Regions from separate parts of the Nonomuraea sp. NPDC050783 genome, predicted to be linked through region 1. Evidence: riboswitches for the same ligand, from Rfam matches in the RefSeq annotation. Region 1 holds a riboswitch; each other region holds the start of a gene.
The links. A riboswitch is a leader RNA that binds a small molecule or an ion and turns the genes downstream of it on or off. The one in region 1 is predicted to bind cyclic di-AMP.

Region 1 (4,510 bases):
GTTCATGACCCCGTTAAGTTACCCCTGCCGCTTTAAGGCGCTCGGAACGCGATGTGAACAATGGGAGGTATGAACTCGCTCATGCTCAACACCGACGGCGTGCAGATCCCGCAGCTCGGGTTCGGCGTCTGGCAGATTCCCGACGACGAGGCCGAGCAGGCCGTACGGATCGCGCTGGAGACCGGCTACCGGCACATCGACACCGCCGCCGCGTACGGCAACGAGGAGGGCGTGGGCCGCGCCGTGCGCGGCAGCGGGCTGCCGCGCGAGAAGGTGTTCGTGACCACCAAGCTGTGGAACGGCGACCACGGCCGCGCCGAGCAGGCGTTCGAGGAGAGCCTGTCCCGGCTCGGCCTCGACTACGTCGACCTCTTCCTCATCCACTGGCCGGTCCCGCGGCAGGACAAGTACGTGCAGGCGTGGAAGGCCCTGGAGAAGATCTACCGGGACGGCCGCGCCAGGGCGATCGGCGTGTCCAACTTCACCGTCCGGACCCTCACCCGGCTGACGGAGGAGACCGGCATCACCCCGGCGCTCAACCAGATCGAGCTCCACCCCTACCTGCAGCAGCGCGAGATGCGGGAGTTCCACGAGGCCAACGGCATCCTCACCGAGGCGTGGAGCCCGCTCGGGCAGGGCAAGGGCCTGCTGGGCGACCCGGCGCTGCGGGTGCTGTCGGAGAAGTACGGCAGGACGCCCGCCCAGATCGTGCTGCGCTGGCACCTGCAGCTCGGCAACGTCGTCATCCCCAAGTCCGCCACGCCGGCGCGGATCAAGGAGAACATCGACGTGTTCGACTTCATCCTCGACACCGAGGACATGGCCGCCATCGGGGCCCTCAACCAGGGCAAGCGCCTCGGACCCGACCCCGACACCTTCAACGCCGCCTGACCCGTCTACGATCTCGCCCTGTGCGAGATTTCACGTGGGGCATAGCGGCGACCGGCGGCATCGCGCGGACCGTGGGGGCGGCCATCGCGGCCGAGCCCGGCATGCGGGTGGCCGCCGTCGGCTCCCGCGACCTCGGGCGGGCCCAGGCCCTGGCCGCGACGCTGGGCGCGGAGTCGGCGTACGGCTCCTACGAGCAGCTGTGCGCCGACCCGGCCGTGGACGCGGTCTACGTCGCCACGCCCCACGCCCAGCACCTGCCGGTGGCCGCGGCCGCGATCGCGCACGGCAAGGCCGTGTTGTGCGAGAAGCCGCTCGCCGCCACCGTGGAGGACGCCGCGACGATGGTGCGCCTGGCGCGCGAGGCGGGCGTCTTCCTCATGGAGGCGATGTGGATGCGGTTCAACCCGCTCATCCGCAGGCTCGCCGCCGACGAGCGGTTCGGCGAGATCCGCTCGGTGCAGGCGTCGTTCGGCTTCTCGCTGCCCTACGACCCGGCGCACCGGCTGTGGGCGCCCGAGCTGGGCGGCGGCGCCCTGCTCGACCTCGGCATCTACCCGTTCGGGCTGGCCCAGCTCCTGCTCGGCCGGCCCGCCGAGCTGCGGGTGACCGGCTCCCTGGCGCCCAGTGGGGTGGACGCGGAGGCGGCCGGGGTGCTCGTGTATCCCGGGGGCGGGCACGCCCTGGTGGCGGCCTCGCTGCTGGCGCACTACCCCAACGACGCCCACGTGGTGGGCACCGGGCTGCGGGCGCACCTCCCGGCGCCGTTCTGGGCGCCGGAGCGGATCGTGCTGACCGGGCCGCCCGGCACGGAGGCGGAGGAGCACGTGCTCGACCCGGCCGACAACGGTTACGCCGGCGAGCTGCGCGAGGTCCGCGCGGCGGTGGCCGAGGGCAGGACCGAATCGGCGATCATGCCTCTTGACGAATCCCTTGCCATGATGGGGCTTCTGGCCGACGCGCGGCGGCAACTCGGCTAGCTGGACTTTTAGGGATTTGTAATCCCCTTGCCACATGTATTACCTTGTGGGGCATCTCAGGGCATACGTCCGGTTTGTCCGACTATGTCTGACCATCGCGAGTGACATCGCATCACAGGATCGTCCTGTGACCGCTGAATCCGCCCGTGCGCGGAACCGGGGACCCACGTCCTTGGGGTGAATCGGCATAGACATGCCGTAGGGCAGCTTCCACGCCCGAACCCGTCAGCTAACCCGGTAAGCGGCATGGAAGCAAGGAGTAAGCCCCTCGATGGCCAAGCACCGCATCACCGCTGCCCGAAAGATGAGCATCGCCCGCGCCGCGCTCGGCGCGACCGTCATCGCCGGCGCCTTCGGCGCGCACGCCTCCGCGAACGCCGACAGCGCCCCCGCTCCCGAGCAGCAGATCACCGGGCAGGCCCCAGCCGCCGACCACGCCGCCGACCACGCCGCGCCCCGGTCCCGCACGAACGACGAGACCCGCATCAGCGTCACCGCCGACCAGGTCCTGGCCCTGGCCCGCTCCCAGGTCGGCACCAGCGAGAACGACGCCGGCGGCGGCACCCCGTACCAGCAGTGGTACGCCGCCTCCCGGCGGGCCGCCGAGACCATCGCCCGCGACGGCGGCAGGCCCGCCGACTACCTCAACGCCCCCTGGTGCGCCATGTTCGTCTCCTGGGTCGGCGAGAAGACCGGCGCCCGCCCGCAGGTCGGCTGGGACGCCTACACCGTCACCTACGCCAAGTGGTTCGAGGCCAACGACCGCTTCGGGACCCTCGCCAAGCCCGGCGCCGTGGTGTTCTTCTCCTGGAGCGGCAGCAAGGACCTCGACGACATCAACCACGTCGGGTTCGTCGTCAAGGACAACAGGGACGGCACGATCTCCACGATCGAGGGCAACACCGGCAACGGCAAGGTGGAGGAGCGCGTCCGGCCGAAGTCGCAGGTCGTCGGCTACGGCTACCCGGAGTACGCCTCCTGAGCCTGGCTCCGGCCCGCCCCCTCAGGCGAAGAAGCGGGCCAGGGCCGCGGTGACCGCGGCCGGGTCGTTCTCCATCGGGATGTGCCCGGCGCGCGGGACGCGGACCAGCTCGGTCTCCGGCATCTCGGCGGCGAAGCGCTCGGCGTACCGCACCTCCTGGAAGGTGTCGTCCTCGCCCCACACCAGCAGCTTCGGCGTCCGGTCGGCCCGCAGGGCGGGCACCAGGTCGAGCGTGTAGCGGCTGTCGGCGGCGCCCGCCAGCGCCATCCAGGAGCGGCGGACCCGGGCCTCCCGCCAGGGGCTCAGGTAGTCGGCCAGCTCTTCCTCCGACGCCGGGCGGGCCAGCGCCGTGGTGACCGCCGCGCGGCGGGCCGCCAGCAGCTCCTCGGCCGTCACCGCGGCCACCGCCGCGGGGTCGCGGAAGCGGGCCACGCCCGGCACCGGCCAGGAGTCGTAGGTCACCGAGTTGACCAGCGCCAGCCGCCGCACCTTCGCCGTCCCGGCGGCCAGCAGGTGCTGCGCCACGGCGCCGCCGATGTCGTGGCCGGCTACGTCCAGCGGCCCGGCCGCGCCCAGCGCCGCGGCGAAGCGGGCCGCCCACTCCGCCAGCCGGGGCACCGCCGCCGTCTCCAGGGTCAGCTCCCCCTCGGAGCGGCCCAGCCCCGGCAGGTCCACCGCGACCGGCCGCAGCCCGGCCGCGGCCAGGCCGTCCAGCACGGGCCGCCAGACCCGGCTCCAGTACGTCCCGTGCAGCAGCAGCACCAGCGGCCCCTCGCCCGCCGTGAGGTAGCTCGCCCGCAACCCGTCGATCTCGATCGTCATCCGTTCAGCCATGCCATAACCATCGTGTTCTGGACGGTGGCCGGTCAAATACCAGTTAGGGTATGGCGGTATGACTCTGGCGCAGCTCCGGGCACTGATCGCGGTCGCCGAGCACGGCGGGTTCACCGCCGCCGCCGAGCACACCGGCATGTCCCAGCCCGCCGTCAGCCGCGCCGTCGCCGCCCTGGAGCGCGAGCTCGGCGCGGCCCTGCTCGTCCGCCACCGCGACGGCGTCGCGCTCACCGAGGCCGGCCGGCGCGCCGTCGAGCGCGCCCGCGAGGCGCTGCGCCACTTCGACCTCGTCCGCGCCGACGTGGCCGCCGCCGCCGGCGCGATCACCGGCGAGCTGCGCCTGGCCAGCCTGCCCACCGCCACCGGCACCCTCATCGCCCGCCTGCTGCGGGCCCTCACCGACCGCCACCCGCACATCCGCGTGCGGCTGCTGGAGGGCGTGGACGACGACATCCGCGAGTGGCTGCGGCGCGGCGGCGTCGAGGTGGGCGTCGTCACGCTGCCCGCCCCCGGGCTGGAGACCGTGCCGCTCAGCACGCACGACATGGTGGCCGCGCTGCCCGCCGGGCACCCGCTGGCCGCGCGGCCGGTGGTGCCCGTGGCCGCGCTGGCCGGGCACCCGTTCATCCTCACCACCGCGGGCTGCCGGCCGCTCATCACGGGCGCGGCGCGGGAGGCGGGCGCCGCGCTGGACATCGCCTTCGAGGCCAGCGGGGCAGGCGCGATCCTGGAGATGGTCTCCGCCGGGCTCGGCGTCAGCATCGTGCCCACGCTGGGCCTGCCCGCCGACCTCGGCACGGTGGTGACCCGGCCGCTGGAGCCCCGG
Region 2 (4,510 bases), on a different contig from region 1:
TTGGTGGTCGTCGTCCTTCGTCGCGGCCATGGTTCCACCATGACCCTGTTCCAGGCCGTCCGCCCGGTCACCGCCGGCGGGCGTGCCCGCCTCGGGCGCGGAGTCGTCCGTCTCCTGCCGTTCGCTCATCTGCCTCCCCCTCCTACGCGAGCTGCTCTCGCATGTACGCGCGCCACCGTGCCGTCAGCGTGGCCGCGGAGAGCCCCAGCGAGGCGAGCGCCCGATGGACGCCGACCACCTGGGCCGCACGGTAGAGCCGTACCAGGGTCCCCTCACCGAGCCGGTCAGCGATGAATCGACACGCCAGCCAGGCCTCCTGGTACGCCCGCGCGAGCCGCGCCGGGTCCCGCCCGTCCGCCGCGAAAGCCGCAGGTCCGGGCAATTCGCTGGGCAGGCGTCCGGCTCGCACCTCATCGGCCAGCTCGGCGGCGGCGACCCGTACGGGCAGTCCCGAGTCGCGGTAGCCGACGTAGTCGGCGAACCCCTCGTAGAGCCAGACCGGCAGCCGGTCGGTGCCGGCGGCGACGTGGGTGAGCTCGTGGGCGAGCACGACGTCCCTGCCGGTGGGGTTGAGCCGGGCGAAGACCTCGGGGACGACGATCACCCGGTCGCCGTCGGCCAGGGCGGCCAGGCCGTCGATCGGGCCCGTACCGGCCAGCCGGGCCGCCTCGGCGGCGGAGCGCGGGACGACGATCAGCGGACGCACCGGCCCGCCGAGGACGTCGGCGACCCGGAGGGCGGCGGTGTCGGCCCGGCGCGCCAGCTCGCCGAGCGTGGCGGGCGGCGTCCCGTGCCCGACGACCACGGCCCGCGCTCCCCTGACGGTGACGGACTCCCCCGGCCAGAGGCCGCGCGCTCCGGGGACCGGCGAGGAGGGGCCGGTGAGAGGGGCGTCCGCGGCCGGGGCGAGGGCGGTGGCGAGGAGCAGGAGGGCGGTCACCGCACCCCGTCGGCTCACCTGCTCGGACACGATGCCCGATAGTAGTAGTCGCGCCGGGCGAAGACAGAGGCGAAGACAGAGGGGACGAAGACAAAGGGGACGAAGACGGGCGGCCCCGCCACGGTCCCTTCCGGGGCCGTGGCGGGGCCGCTGTCACGCGCCGGGACGGGCCGCGCCCACGAACGACGACCTGCGCCATCCGCTCAGCTTGTCGATGCGTACCCGCTCGCCCGTCCTGGGCGAGTGGATCATCTTGCCCTTGCCGACGTACATGCCGACGTGGCCGAGACCGCTGAAGAACATCAGGTCACCCGGCTTGAGCCTCTTCCAGGAGACCTTCGTCCTGATACGGGCGAACTGGCTGCTCGCCACGCGCGGGAGCCTCACCCCGGCCTTCTTCCAGGCGTACTGGACGAGTCCGGAGCAGTCGAACGAGCCGGGCCCGGTGCCGCCGTAGCGGTACGGGTCACCGATCTGCTTCTTGGCCACGGCGACGGCCTTGAAGGCCCTCGCTTTCTGCCGAGCGGCCCTGGCGGTCCTCGCCGACCTCACCTTGGCCTTCGCCGACCTGGCGGCGGTGCCGGCCCTGGCCACGGAGGTCGTGGTGGCGGTGGTGGTGGTGACGGTGGAGGCCGCGGCCGAGCCGCTCGTCGTCGCCGCCTGAGCCGCTGGGGCATGGAGGATCGTCCCTCCGGCCGTCACGGTCATCGTGAGCGCCGCGCCACTCAGGGCAAGGCGGGACAGACGGGGGTTCTGCGGGGAGGTAGACAGGATTTCTCCTTGGAGCTTCCACGAACGCCTACCGGGTTAGCTGACGGATTCGGGCCTGGAAGTAGCCCTACGGCGCGATACGCGCCGATTCACCCCTGATCCCGGGGACGGGATCGGTGGTTCCCCGGCTCCGTGCTCCTGGCTGCACGGATTCGGCAGGTCGCCGCCCGTTGAGGTTGTTCGCATGGGGACGTACGGGCGCGACCGGCGGATTGGTATCTGGCACACATCGGGGGGACCGATGGAGGTTCGCGGCGACATGGCGTGCCGTCGCGACGCCAGAAGTTACGCCGAAAGGTCACGGATCGGCAAAGGGAACGGCAGGTTGTAAAGATCAGAAAGGAAGTCCAGTCAGGATCGAAACCCCTGCTGGAACACCAGACGCTGTTACCCGAATGTGACCCTGCTCACAATTCGCGGCACAGCCCGGTGTAAGGTCCCATTCGTCACTTTTGTCACACCTTTCTCGCCTTCATCCGGAACCCCGTCGCCGCGAGGGCGCCGGCGGCGAGCCGGTCACGCTCGATGCGCCACAGCTCCTCGACGACCTTGGTGTGACCGTTCACGACCTTTCCGCCGATATATCGGGTTATGTACGGTTCACGGCGCAGGCTGACCACCTCGAACCGCTCGCCGAGCGCCGTCAGCATGTCCGCCGCCGGATGATGGTCGTGGTGCGCCGCGCGCCACCGCCCAGCCGGATCGCCACCCTCCCGCGGGAAGTCCGCCACGCCGGCGGCGGCCAGCAACGATCCGGCATCGTAGAACCAGGCGGCGGTGGCCGCGTCCGCCCAGTCCCACGCGAACTCGTCCACCAGCAACGTCCCGCCCGGTATCAGCAGGTCGTACGCGTGGTCGAGTGCCGCGCCGAGCGGGTGCATGTGGTGCAGCGAGAGCGACATGACGATCACTTCGTACGATCCGCCGTCGTAGAAGGGCGCGCCGTCGCGGACGGTCAGGTCGGCACGCAGGGCGGGCACCCCGGCCGCGCGGGCCGCCGCCACGGCCTCCGCCGCGCTGTCGATCGCGGTGACCTCGTGGCCGCGCCGGATGAGTGCCGCGGCCAGCTCGCCACGCCCGCAACCGGCGTCCAGGACGCGTTGCGGGCCCGGCGGCAGCTCCTCGTCGAGCCATGCCTGCTGGTGGTTGTCCAGGTTCTCCATGCGTCGAGCATGCGGGTTCGCTCCCATGCGCACCACTGCGGGTCTGGCATGGAACCCATAAGCTGGGCGCATGGTTGATCTGTGGTCGTTGCGGGTTCTGGTGGAGGTCGGCAGGCTCGGCTCGTTCTCGGCGGCGGCCGAGGAGCTGTCCATGACGCAGCCGGCCGTGTCCCGGCAGATCGCCACGCTGGAGCGGCGTGCGGGGGTGCGGCTGTTCGAGCGGCTGCCGCGCGGCGTCCGGGCGACCGACGCCGGACGGGCGGCGCTGGAGCAGGCCGGGGAGGTGCTGCGCGGGGTGCGGCTGTTCGAGACCCGGATGCGGGCCTTCGCGACGGCCGAGGCGGGACGGGTGCGGGTGTCGGCGTTCCCGAGCGCGGTGACGACGTACCTGCCGGAGCGCTTCCGCGCGTTCACCGCCAGGCATCCCGGGGTGGAGCTGTCGCTGACCGTGCGCTCCGGCGAGCACGACCCGTGCGAGGCCGTGCTGGAAGGCACCGCCGACCTCGCACTGCTCACCTCCTGGGACATGGCGGACACCCCGGGCGTCACCCTGACCCCGCTGCACGAGGACGAGCTCCTGGTCGCCCTGCCGGCCGCGCACCCGCTGGCGTCGGCGGGCGGGCGGGTGCGGCTGCGGGAGCTGGCCGGGGAGCCCTGGATCGACGGCACGCATCCCGACTGCCTCGGGCCGCTCGCCCCGCTGGCGGCGGCGCTGGGCGGGCCGCCGCGCATCAGCCACGTCTGCGACGACTGGAACGGCCGGCAAGGGCTGGTGGCGGCCGGGGTGGGGGTCATGCTCTATCCGTCGATCGCGGGATACGGCGCCGCGCGGTCCGACATCCGGCTCCTGCGCCCCGTGCCGGCCCTCCCCCGCCGCACCGTCCTCGCCGCCACCCTCCCCCCGACCGACCGCCCCCCGGCCGTCTCCACCTTCCTCACCACCCTGCGCTCCGCCTGACAGTGCTTTGCCGGCTCGTTGGGGCGGGCGCCGAAAGCAGTGCCTTACTGGTCAGGGGCCGGGAGGAGCACTCGGCGGGCGGGGCGGCCGAGCATTCGGGCGGGGCCGTGCTCGACCAGACGGCCGTCGTGGATGACCGCGACCCGGTCCGCGATCCGCGCGACCAAGGGGAGGTCGTGGCTGATGACGATCAGGGTCACGTCGAGGTCGGTGAGCAGGTCGAGTACCTCGGCCTGCGTGACGGGGTCGAGGCCGGAGGTGATCTCGTCGCAGACCAGTACGTCGGGGCGGGCGAGAAGGGCGCGTGCCAGGGCGGCGCGCTGGAGTTCGCCGCCGGAGAGCGCGTGGGGGCGTCGTCGGGCGGCGTCGCGGTTCAGGCCGAGCGCGGCGAGGGTCTCGGCGGCCTCTTCGCGGGCGGTGGGCGCGGGCAGGGCACGCAGGCGTACGGCGGTTCTGGCGACCTGGTCCACGACGGCGCGGTGGGGGTCGAACGAGGCCAGGGCGTTCTGGAAGACGTACTGGATGCGGGTCAGGTCGGTGCGGTCGCGCCGCTGAGGCAGGGGGCGGCCGGCCAGGCGGATGGCGCCGCCGGACCAAGGGCGCAGGCCGGCGACGCAGCGGGCGAGCGTCGTCTTTCCGCTGCCTGAGCGGCCGACGACCGCCAGGCGTTCGCCGCGG
Region 3 (4,510 bases), on a different contig from region 1:
GGTCGCGATCGCCGGGCACCGGCAGACGCGGACGTTCCAGCCGACCGGCACGGCGGCGGAGTGCCCGTTGTGCCCGTCGTCGGGGGACCGGCTCACGGAGATCCCGGCCTCCGACTACGACGTGGTGGTGTTCGAGAACCGCTTCCCCTCTTTTTCCGGAAATTTTGCGACTTATGAGGATGTGGGTGGGCTGAGTGCGGTCCGGCCCGGCGCGGGCCGGTGCGAGGTCGTCTGCTTCACCCCCGACCACGACTCCAGCTTCTCCCGCCTGTCCGACGACGGGGTCGAGCTGGTCATGGAGGCATGGGCCGACCGCACCGCCGAGCTGTCCGGCATCGAGGGCGTGGAGCAGGTGTTCTGCTTCGAGAACCGGGGCTCGGAGATCGGCATCACGCTGGCGCACCCGCACGGGCAGATCTACGCCTACCCGTACGTCACCCCGCGCACCAGGCTCCAGCTCGGCGCCGCCGCCCGCCACCAGGGCCCGGGGAACCTGTTCGCCGACGTCCTGGCCGCCGAGCGGGCCGCCGGCACGCGGGTGGTGGCCGCCAACGAGCACTGGACGGCGTTCGTGCCGGCCGCCGCGCGCTGGCCGTTCGAGGTGCACGTGTACCCGCACCGGCAGGTGCCCGACCTGCCGGCGCTGACGGAGGCGGAGCGGGCCGCGTTCGCGCCGCTCTACACCTCGGTGCTGCGGGCCTTCGACGGGCTGTTCGGGGTCGTGATGCCGTACATCTCGGCCTGGCACCAGGCGCCCGTGCGGGAGGGGCGGGAGCTGGCGTACCTGCATCTGGAGCTGTTCAGCGTCAGGCGGGCGCCCGGGAAGCTGAAGTACCTGGCCGGATCGGAGTCGGCGATGGGCGCGTTCGTCAACGACGTGCTGCCGGAGGAGGCGGCCCGCATGCTCCGATCACAACTTGATCACTAATAGATTTCTACTTAAGGTCGCATGAATCGTGATCTACCACTAACATCCCGATATGCACCGGTGGTCACAACCGTTGCACGCCTAATCCCGGGCGCGTCGCCCGGGAGCCGGGGACCCACCGCACCTGGGGTGAATCCACTTCGGTGGTAGGGACGCACTCTCACGCCCGAACCCGTCAGCTAACCCGGCCGGCAGAGGGAGAGGAACCCGAGTACGTGGCGGCTTCGCCCCCCGCACCCCAGGCCATCGGCTCCGGCCTCGCCGCCACCGGCCTGATCGCCGCCCTGGTCGTCGGCACGGTCGCGGCCCTCCCGGCGGCCCCGGCGCGGGCCCAGGTGGCGGCGGTCGCGCCGAAACCCACCGCGCTGAAGCTCACCGCGCCGAAGCCCACCGAGGCCCAGCTCCGCGCCCAGCTCAAGCGGCTCAACACCAAGGTCGACAAGCTCATCGAGCAGTACAACCTCAAGCGCGTCGAGCTGGCCAAGGCGCAGGAGGCGGCCGGCGCGGCGAAGGAGCGCCTGGCCGCCGCCGACCGCACGCTGGCCACGACCGAGCAGCGCGTCGCCGAACTCGCCCGGCTGCGCTACCAGAACGGCAACCCGCCGGTGCCCGGCTTCATGCTGGACGGCGCCAGCGCGGCAGTCCTCGACCAGCTCACCGCCGAGCAGCAGGCGCTGGTGCAGAACGTGGCCAAGGCCCGCGACGAGAAGAAGAAGGCCGCCGCCGAGGCCGAGGCGCTGACGGACAAGATCCGCGACGACGCGGCGGACGTGGCGGAGCAGCGCGACGAGGCCGAGGACGTCATCGACGACATCAAGGAGAAGCTGGCGGACCTCGTCCCGTACGCCGGCGGCCGCACGTCCAACGGCACCTGGGCCCCCGAGCTGCCGGCCGGCGCGGACAACATCACCCCGCGCACCCGCCTGATGCGCGAGCAGGTACGCAAGAACTTCGCGCTGCCGTTCTCGGTGGGCTGCTTCCGCTCCGGCGCCGGCGGCGAGCACCCGCTCGGCCGCGCCTGCGACTTCATGATGAGCACCGGCGGCAGCATGCCCACCGCCGCCAACGCCGCCCTGGGCGACCGCCTCGCCGCCTGGGCCCTGCAGAACAAGGACAAACTCGGCGTCAAGTACGTGATCTGGAAGCAGCGCATCAACTCGGGCTCCGGCTGGCGCCCGATGTCCGACCGCGGCAGCATCACCGAGAACCACTACGACCACGTGCACATCTCGATGAACTGAGACCAGGGCCAGGGAGGCCAGGGTCAGGGAGGTCAGGGTCAGGGAGGTCAGGGTCAGAACCGCCGGGGAGCCCGCGGGACGAGCAGCCCCCGGTTGAACGCCTCGCTGACGGCGGCGGCCCGGTCGCCCACGCCGAGCTTGGCGTAGATGTTCAGAAGGTGGCTCTTGACCGTGGCCTCGGTGATGAACAGCCGGGCGGCCGCCTCGCGGTTGGTGTTCCCGGCCGCCACGAGCTCCAGGACCTCCAGCTCCCGCCGGCTGAGCAGGTGCGGCGGGGGTGTCCTGACCCGGTTCATCAGCCGTGCCGCCACCGAGGGGGACAACACGCTCTCGCCCCTGGCGGCGGCCCGCGCGCCTCGCAGCAGCTCCTCCCGGGGGGAGTCCTTGAGCAGGTAGCCGGTCGCGCCCGCCTCGATCGCCGGGAGGACGTGGGTGTCGGTGTCGTAGGTGGTCAGCACCAGCACGCGCGCGGTGACGCCGCACCTGGCCAGCTCGTGGATCGCGGTCAGCCCGTCCATGCCCGGCATGCGCAGGTCCATCAGGATCACGTCGGGGCTGAGCTCCTGGGCGAGCCGTACGGCCGTGGCGCCGTCCGCGGCCTCGCCCAGCACCTCGAACCCGGGCGCGGAGGCGAACATGCTGCTCAGCCCGTCCCTGACGACGGGATGGTCGTCCGCGATCACCAACCGGATCGGGGTTCCGGCCGCCGGCTCGGCCGCGTGATCGGTCATGCGTGGCTCCCTGCCGGCAGCGTGGGGACGCGGGCCGAGATCCCGGTGCCGGCGCCGGGCTCGGACTCGATCTGTAAGGTCCCGGACAGCCCTTCGACGCGCTGCCGCATGATGGCCAGGCCGAATCCGCCGCCGCGGGACGGCGGCCGCGACCCGCCGTCCGTGGCCGTACCGGCTCCGAGACCCTCCGGATCGAAGCCCCTGCCGTCGTCGCGCACGTCCAGTGCCACCTCGTGCTCCAGGTAGGACAGCGTCAGCCCGACCCTGGTCGCGTGCGCGTGCTTGGCCACGTTGGCCAGCGCCTCCTGCGCCGTGCGCAGCAGCGCGAACTCGGCCTCCGGTGCCATCGGCCGCGCCGTGCCGGTCGTCGTGACCCGGACGGCGAGCCCGTGCAGCTTCGACCACCGGCCGGCGACGTCGGCGAGCGCGTCGCCCAGGCGGGCGCCCTCCAGCGGCTCGGGCCGCAGCGCGTCGACCGAGCGCCGGGCCTCGGCCAGGCTCTCCCTGGCCAGGCCCTTGACGGCGTCGAAGGGCCGGCGCCACAGCGCCGGGACCTCGTGCATCTGCTCGGCCGCCTGGAGCTGCGCGATGATCCCGGTCAGCCCCTGCGCCAGGGTGTCGTGGATCTCGCGGGCCATCCGCTGGCGCTCGTCGAGCACCCCCGCCTCCCGGGCCTGGGCGAGCAGCTGGGCGTGCAGGCCGGCGTTCTCGGCGAGCGTCGCCTCCAGGAGGCGATTCGTCCGGCTCAGCTCCTCAAGGGTCTGCTCGCGCCGATCCTCCTCCTTCTCGGCGAGCCGCAGGACCCAGGCGCAGCCGCACATCATGGCGATGTTGAAGGCGACGACGGTCACGTAGAGCGTCAGGCCGAGCCCGGTCGTCGTGTCCACGCTGGAGGCCTGTGCGCCACCGGCCAGGACCGCCGTGGCGGCCACGCCCAGCAAGCGCCACGGCCAGCGCAGGACCGTGAAGGAGTAGATGTAGGCGGCGGGGGTGAAGAGCCCGAACACGGGATGACGGATCACCAGGACCGCGGTGATCGCGAGCAGCCCCGCGACGAACACCCCCATGATCCGTGGCCGGTCCCGCAGGCCGGGGCGCAGGGTGAACATGCCGAGCATCCACGCGGCGGCCAGCCCGCACAGGCCGAGGTCGATGAGCAGGGAGCCGCCCGCCCAGCCCTCCGCGATCATCAGGACCGCCACGAGGAGCGCCAGCAGCGCGTACGGCACCACGTTGACCAGAAGGAACGGCGGCTGCCGTGCGATCTTCCCGCTCAAGACTCCCACTCCCCGCGGAGATTCTATTCCCAGCGGAACCAGCGGACCGCGGCGAACGCGCACACCACCGCATAGGCCGCCAGGGTCAGCAGCGGCACGGCGGACGGGAAGTGACCCAGGTACGCGTCCTGGAACGCCCCCATGCCCGCGCCGAGCGGGGTGTAGTGGGCGATGCTCCGCAACAGCGGCGGCATCTGCGAGATCGGTACCCAGAGTCCGGCGAAGAACATCATCGGGAAGAACAGCACCGTGCCGATCGCCGTGGCCGGGCCACGCCCGGGCGCGAGGGCGGTGATCAGCAGGCCGATCGCGAGCAGCGCGGCCGCCGCGAGC
Region 4 (4,510 bases), on a different contig from region 1:
GCAGCGGCCGGCCTTCCGGCGAGCCGAAGCTCTCGTAGGCGATGTCGATGCCGTTGGCGGTTACGTGCGTGGTCACCGCACTAGAATGTCATTCTGGTGCGGTGACGTAAAGCTCCGCCGCAGGCCGCGTCAGCGCTTGGCCAGCCGTCTGAGGCGGTCGATGCCCAGCACCAGGCCCCCGCCGGCCAGGGCGAGCACGCCCGACAGCAGGGTGCGGCCCACGCCGCCGTTCTCCTCGGCCTGACCCACGGAGGCGGCCTCGACCGGGCGCCCGGTGGACTCCTCCTGCCCGGCGGGGGCGGAGGCGGGGGCGGAGGCAGGGGCGGGGGCGACGGCCCTGCCGGAGCCCGCGGCCGCCTCGGCGGTCCGCTCGGCCTCGGCGGCGGGCCGCTCGGCGGACCCGGTGGCGGACCCCGTGGCGGACCCGGTGGCCGGCTTCTCGGCTTCCGTGGCGGGCTCCTCGGCGGGCCGCTCGGGCTTCGTGGCGGCCGCGGGCCGCTGTGCCGGCTCGCTCGCCTCGGCCAGGACCTTCGGGGGCTCGGCCGGGTCGTTGTCGCGTACCGCCCAGGCGCCGGTGGAGAAGGCGACCGGGTAGTTCTTCTTGCCGACGCCGGGGCCCCACTTGGTGATGACGTACTGGACCTTGATGTGGCCCTGACCGCCGACGCCGTCCACGCCGAGCGTGCTGGAGTTGAACGTGCCGCCGGTCAGCTCGGCGAAGGTCTTGGCGTCCAGATCCAGCATGACGCCGCGGCTGGAGGGGACGCCGGGGCCGCGGTCGCCGACGAAGAACGGCGCCTTCTTGCCCTTGTAGAGCACGTAGCCCTCGGTCATGAGGGGCCAGCTCGGGCTGGCGGCCAGGCCCTTCTGCATGGGCTTGCCGCTGGCCGGCAGTCCCGTGTCACCGGCCCGGCCGGAGGCGTCGTCCCAGAAGTAGGAGGCCGTGGTCGAGCCCTTGAGCAGGATCTTCTCGTCGGTGTCGGCGTGGGCGGCGGCGCCGAGGGAGCAGGCGGTGAGCGCGCCGAGCGAACAGGCCGTGAGCAAGGCGAAGGAACGCAGGCCGGAGCGAGCAGACATGGAGCAGTGAGGTCCTTCGTGAGGGGACAGGGACGCGCTTCAGCGGAACTTCAGGGGAGAAGGGCGCAGCCAGGGAGGACACCTGACACAGGGGGCTGCGCGAAGCGCGGGAAAAGCCTGGTTGACAGGCTGCTCAGCGAGCGGCCGGCACGACGCCGACGGCGGAGATGGCGGCCCGGTGGGAGCCGGCGTCTGGAGGTGTGACGCGGTGAGACATGTGGGTGTTCCTCTCCATCACGCCTACCGGGTTAGCTGACGGGTTCGGACGAGGAGCTGCCCTACCGGCGCAGTGCCGGATTCACCCCAACAAGGTGGGTCCCCGGTTCCCGGCTGGTGCGGGATTCGGCTGGTCAATGGCCCACACTTAACCACCCATAACGGACGAACGCAAACGAATCGTCATGAATAGGACAAAAGATCTACCTATCCCCTAGGCAAAGAAAGAGGGGGCGCGGAATATCCGCGCCCCCTGCGTCGTCCGGATCTCAGCCGCCGCTCTTGCGCCTGAAGGATCGCTTGTTCGCGGCCGGACCGTGCGTCCCGTGGATCTTCGACGGGTCGCCGCCCTTACCGCCCGCGCCCCCGCCCGCATGCTGGTTGCGCTTGCGCTCCAGCGCCTCGCGGAACTTGCGCTTCATCTCGTCCTCGGGTGTTTCGCTGACTTCCGGCTCCGATGACTCCGCCATTGAGGACCTCCATGATGTTGGGGACCCTCACAGCTTCGCACGATGCTCCTTACGACGCGAAACTGGCCTCAACCTTGCTCTGCTGAACGGCCGGCACCTCCAGCCGCCTGCCGGGCATGGCGATCAGCGCCACGAGGGCGACCAGCGCGCCCGCCACGCCCAGCGACGGGATGACCGCGGCCGAGGCGGCGGCGTGCGCGGCGGGCAGGCCGTGCAGCGGCGCCTGCTCGGCCAGCGTCGAGGTGTAGAGGGTGCCGCCGACGGCCAGCGCCACCGAGCCGCCGATCTGGCGGAAGAAGGTGAGGTTGGCCGAGGCCGTGCCGATGTAGGCGGGCGGTACCGACTGCTGGACGGCCACGGTCAGCCCCGACAACATCGGCCCCATGCCCAGCCCGATCAGCGCCATCCACACCGCCAGCGCCAGGCCGCCGGTGTGCGCGGTGAGGCCGAGGCACAGCAGCGTGCCGGCCACGAGCAGGAACGGGGCGGCCACCAGCCACGGCTTGTAGACCCTGGTCCTGGACATGAGCGAGCCCATGATGGCGCTGCCCGCGACCATGGCCAGCATCATCGGGTAGATCCGCAGGCCCGACTCGGTCGCGTCGGCGCCCAGCGCCTCCTGGAAGTAGCGCGGCAGGAAGACGACGCCGGCGTACATGCAGAAGGCCGTGCAGAACGAGGTCACGTTGACCAGCGTGTACGTACGCACGCCGAACAGGTGCATCGGCATGATCGGGTTGGCCGCCCGCCGCTCCACCACCACGAACACCACCAGTGCCGCCAGCGCCAGCAGGATCGGCCCCGCCACGGGCAGGTCCACCCACGTGTGGCCGTCCAGCCCCTTCTCCGTCAGCCCCAGCAGCAGCGCGGTGATGGCCACCGTGAAGACCGCGATGCCCGCGTAGTCGGGGCGCCCGCCGCCGCCGGTGCCCGCCCGGCGCGGCAGGCGCAGCGCGACGACCGCGATCACCAGCGCGCCGAGCGGCACGTTGACGTAGAAGGCCCAGCGCCAGCTCGCGTGGTCGGTGAACAGGCCGCCGAGGAACGGCCCCGCCAGGTACGTCAGCCCCATCACGCCGCCGAGCGCGCCCTGGGTGCGGGCACCCCGCGGGCTGCCCGGCGGGAACATCTCCATCACCAGCGCGAGCGACAGCGGCAGCAACGCGCCCGCGCCCAGCCCCTGCAACGCCCGGAAGGCGATGAGCTGCACCATGTCCTGGGCCACGCCGCACAGGGCCGAGCCCACGACGAACACCACCATCCCGATCAGCAGCAGGGGTTTCCTGCCGTGCTGGTCGGACAGCCGGCCGTAGAGCGGCACAGTCACCGTCGAGGTGAGCAGGTAGGCGGTGACGACCCAGGTGTACAGCTCGCCGCCGCCCAGCTCGGCGACGATGCGCGGCAGCGCGGTGCCGACGATCGTCTGGTCGAGCATCGCCAGGAACATGCCGCCCAGCGCGGCCACCAGGACCGCGACACCCGGCTCCGTCTTCGTGTCATTATTCACATGTGAAGACTGATATGTAAGAGCTTACATGTCAAGTCTTCGCTATGCTGAAACCATGTCCCTGCGGATCGCGCTCCTGGGGCTGCTCTCGGCCGTGGGGCCCGCGAGCGGCTACGACCTGGCGAAGAAGTTCGAGCTGTCGCTCAACCACGTCTGGCAGGCCGGGCACACGCAGATCTATCCGGAGCTGCTGAAGATGGCCGCCGACGGCCTGGTGGACGCCGGCTCCGAGGGCGTCAGGGGCCGCAAGACCTACACGATCACGCCGGAGGGCAGGCGGCGGCTCCACGAGTGGATGACCGAGCACGCGCCCGCGGTCGTGGTGCGCAACGAGGTCGCGCTCCAGGCGTTCCTGCTGCCGCTGCTCGACCGCGACGACGCGATCGCGGTGGTCGAGCGGATGAAGGCCGGTTTCGAGGCGCGGCTGGCGACGTTGCAGTGCCAGCCCAGCGGCGGGATCGGCTCGCACGCGCTGAAGCTGGGCCTGGCGCAGGTGCGGGCCAGCATCCGGTGGGCCGAGGAGACCCTGGCGGAGCTGAAGGGCGCGGGCGGGTAAAGGGAGACCGTTCCGTTCCTGGTGTTGCGTTGGGGTTCCTCCGGAAAAGGAATCCGACATGATGGACATATCCCCTGGACAGCCATGAGCCTGCTCGGCGTGGACCTGGGGGCGGCACGTACCCGGATCTACGCCAGGCGCAGGGGCATCGTCCTGGACGAGCCCTCGGCCGTCGTCCGCGACGCCAGGACGGGCAGGATCGTGAGCTACGGCGCCGAGACCGGCGACGACGGCCACGAGACGTGCCGGCCCGTCAGCGGCGGGCTGCCGGCCGACGACGAGCTGACCCGGCTGCTGGTCCGCCACTTCCTGCGCCGGGTGCACCGCCGGCCCTTCGCCCGGCCGCGCCTGGTCATGGCGGTGCCCGAGCACGCCACGGCGATCGACCGGGCGGCGCTGCGGGAGGTGGCGTACGAGGCCGAGGCCCGCGGCCTCCTGCTGGTCCCGCACGGGCTGGCGGCGGCGCTCGGCGCGGGCGTGCCGGTCGGCGACGGCGCCGGGTGGATGGTCATCGACATCGGGCGGGACGCGGCGCGGGTCGCCGTCCTGTCCCACGGGGCGGTGGTGGCCGCGGGCACGGTCCCGGTCGGCGGCCGGGCCCTCACCCTCGCCGTCGCCCGCCTGGTGGAGCGCGAGCACGGCCTGCTCCTCGACGAGGACGAGGTGGAGGCCGTGAAACGCGAG

Region 2: it holds a riboswitch for cyclic di-AMP, as region 1 does, so the genes downstream of both, AB0H75_RS10400 (C40 family peptidase) here and AB0H75_RS17890 (CHAP domain-containing protein) in region 1, are expected to answer to the same signal.
Region 3: it holds a riboswitch for cyclic di-AMP, as region 1 does, so the genes downstream of both, AB0H75_RS49120 (coiled-coil domain-containing protein) here and AB0H75_RS17890 (CHAP domain-containing protein) in region 1, are expected to answer to the same signal.
Region 4: it holds a riboswitch for cyclic di-AMP, as region 1 does, so the genes downstream of both, AB0H75_RS23345 (hypothetical protein) here and AB0H75_RS17890 (CHAP domain-containing protein) in region 1, are expected to answer to the same signal.

Annotation. Positions count from the first base shown of each region.
Region 1 covers NZ_JBFAHK010000006.1:85,627-90,136, reverse strand. The annotation lists gene AB0H75_RS17900 (aldo/keto reductase) at 70-891, shown strand; gene AB0H75_RS17895 (Gfo/Idh/MocA family protein) at 912-1,868, shown strand; cyclic di-AMP (ydaO/yuaA leader) riboswitch at 1,991-2,127, shown strand; gene AB0H75_RS17890 (CHAP domain-containing protein) at 2,140-2,850, shown strand; gene AB0H75_RS17885 (alpha/beta fold hydrolase) at 2,872-3,684, opposite strand; gene AB0H75_RS17880 (LysR family transcriptional regulator) at 3,743-4,510, shown strand, end outside.
Region 2 covers NZ_JBFAHK010000003.1:490,996-495,505, forward strand. The annotation lists gene AB0H75_RS10390 (M48 family metalloprotease) at 1-129, opposite strand, end outside; gene AB0H75_RS10395 (hypothetical protein) at 143-970, opposite strand; gene AB0H75_RS10400 (C40 family peptidase) at 1,094-1,429, opposite strand; gene AB0H75_RS10405 (hypothetical protein) at 1,440-1,604, shown strand; cyclic di-AMP (ydaO/yuaA leader) riboswitch at 1,722-1,879, opposite strand; gene AB0H75_RS10410 (class I SAM-dependent methyltransferase) at 2,167-2,874, opposite strand; gene AB0H75_RS10415 (LysR family transcriptional regulator) at 2,945-3,832, shown strand; gene AB0H75_RS10420 (ABC transporter ATP-binding protein) at 3,877-4,510, opposite strand, start outside.
Region 3 covers NZ_JBFAHK010000046.1:13,189-17,698, reverse strand. The annotation lists gene galT (galactose-1-phosphate uridylyltransferase) at 1-928, shown strand, start outside; cyclic di-AMP (ydaO/yuaA leader) riboswitch at 997-1,136, shown strand; gene AB0H75_RS49120 (coiled-coil domain-containing protein) at 1,144-2,169, shown strand; gene AB0H75_RS49115 (response regulator) at 2,223-2,900, opposite strand; gene AB0H75_RS49110 (sensor histidine kinase) at 2,897-4,177, opposite strand; gene AB0H75_RS49105 (ABC transporter permease) at 4,201-4,510, opposite strand, start outside.
Region 4 covers NZ_JBFAHK010000008.1:156,110-160,619, forward strand. The annotation lists gene AB0H75_RS23340 (alpha/beta fold hydrolase) at 1-76, opposite strand, end outside; gene AB0H75_RS23345 (hypothetical protein) at 130-1,077, opposite strand; cyclic di-AMP (ydaO/yuaA leader) riboswitch at 1,300-1,435, opposite strand; gene AB0H75_RS23350 (DUF5302 domain-containing protein) at 1,563-1,763, opposite strand; gene AB0H75_RS23355 (MDR family MFS transporter) at 1,813-3,270, opposite strand; gene AB0H75_RS23360 (PadR family transcriptional regulator) at 3,326-3,826, shown strand; gene AB0H75_RS23365 (rod shape-determining protein) at 3,911-4,510, shown strand, end outside.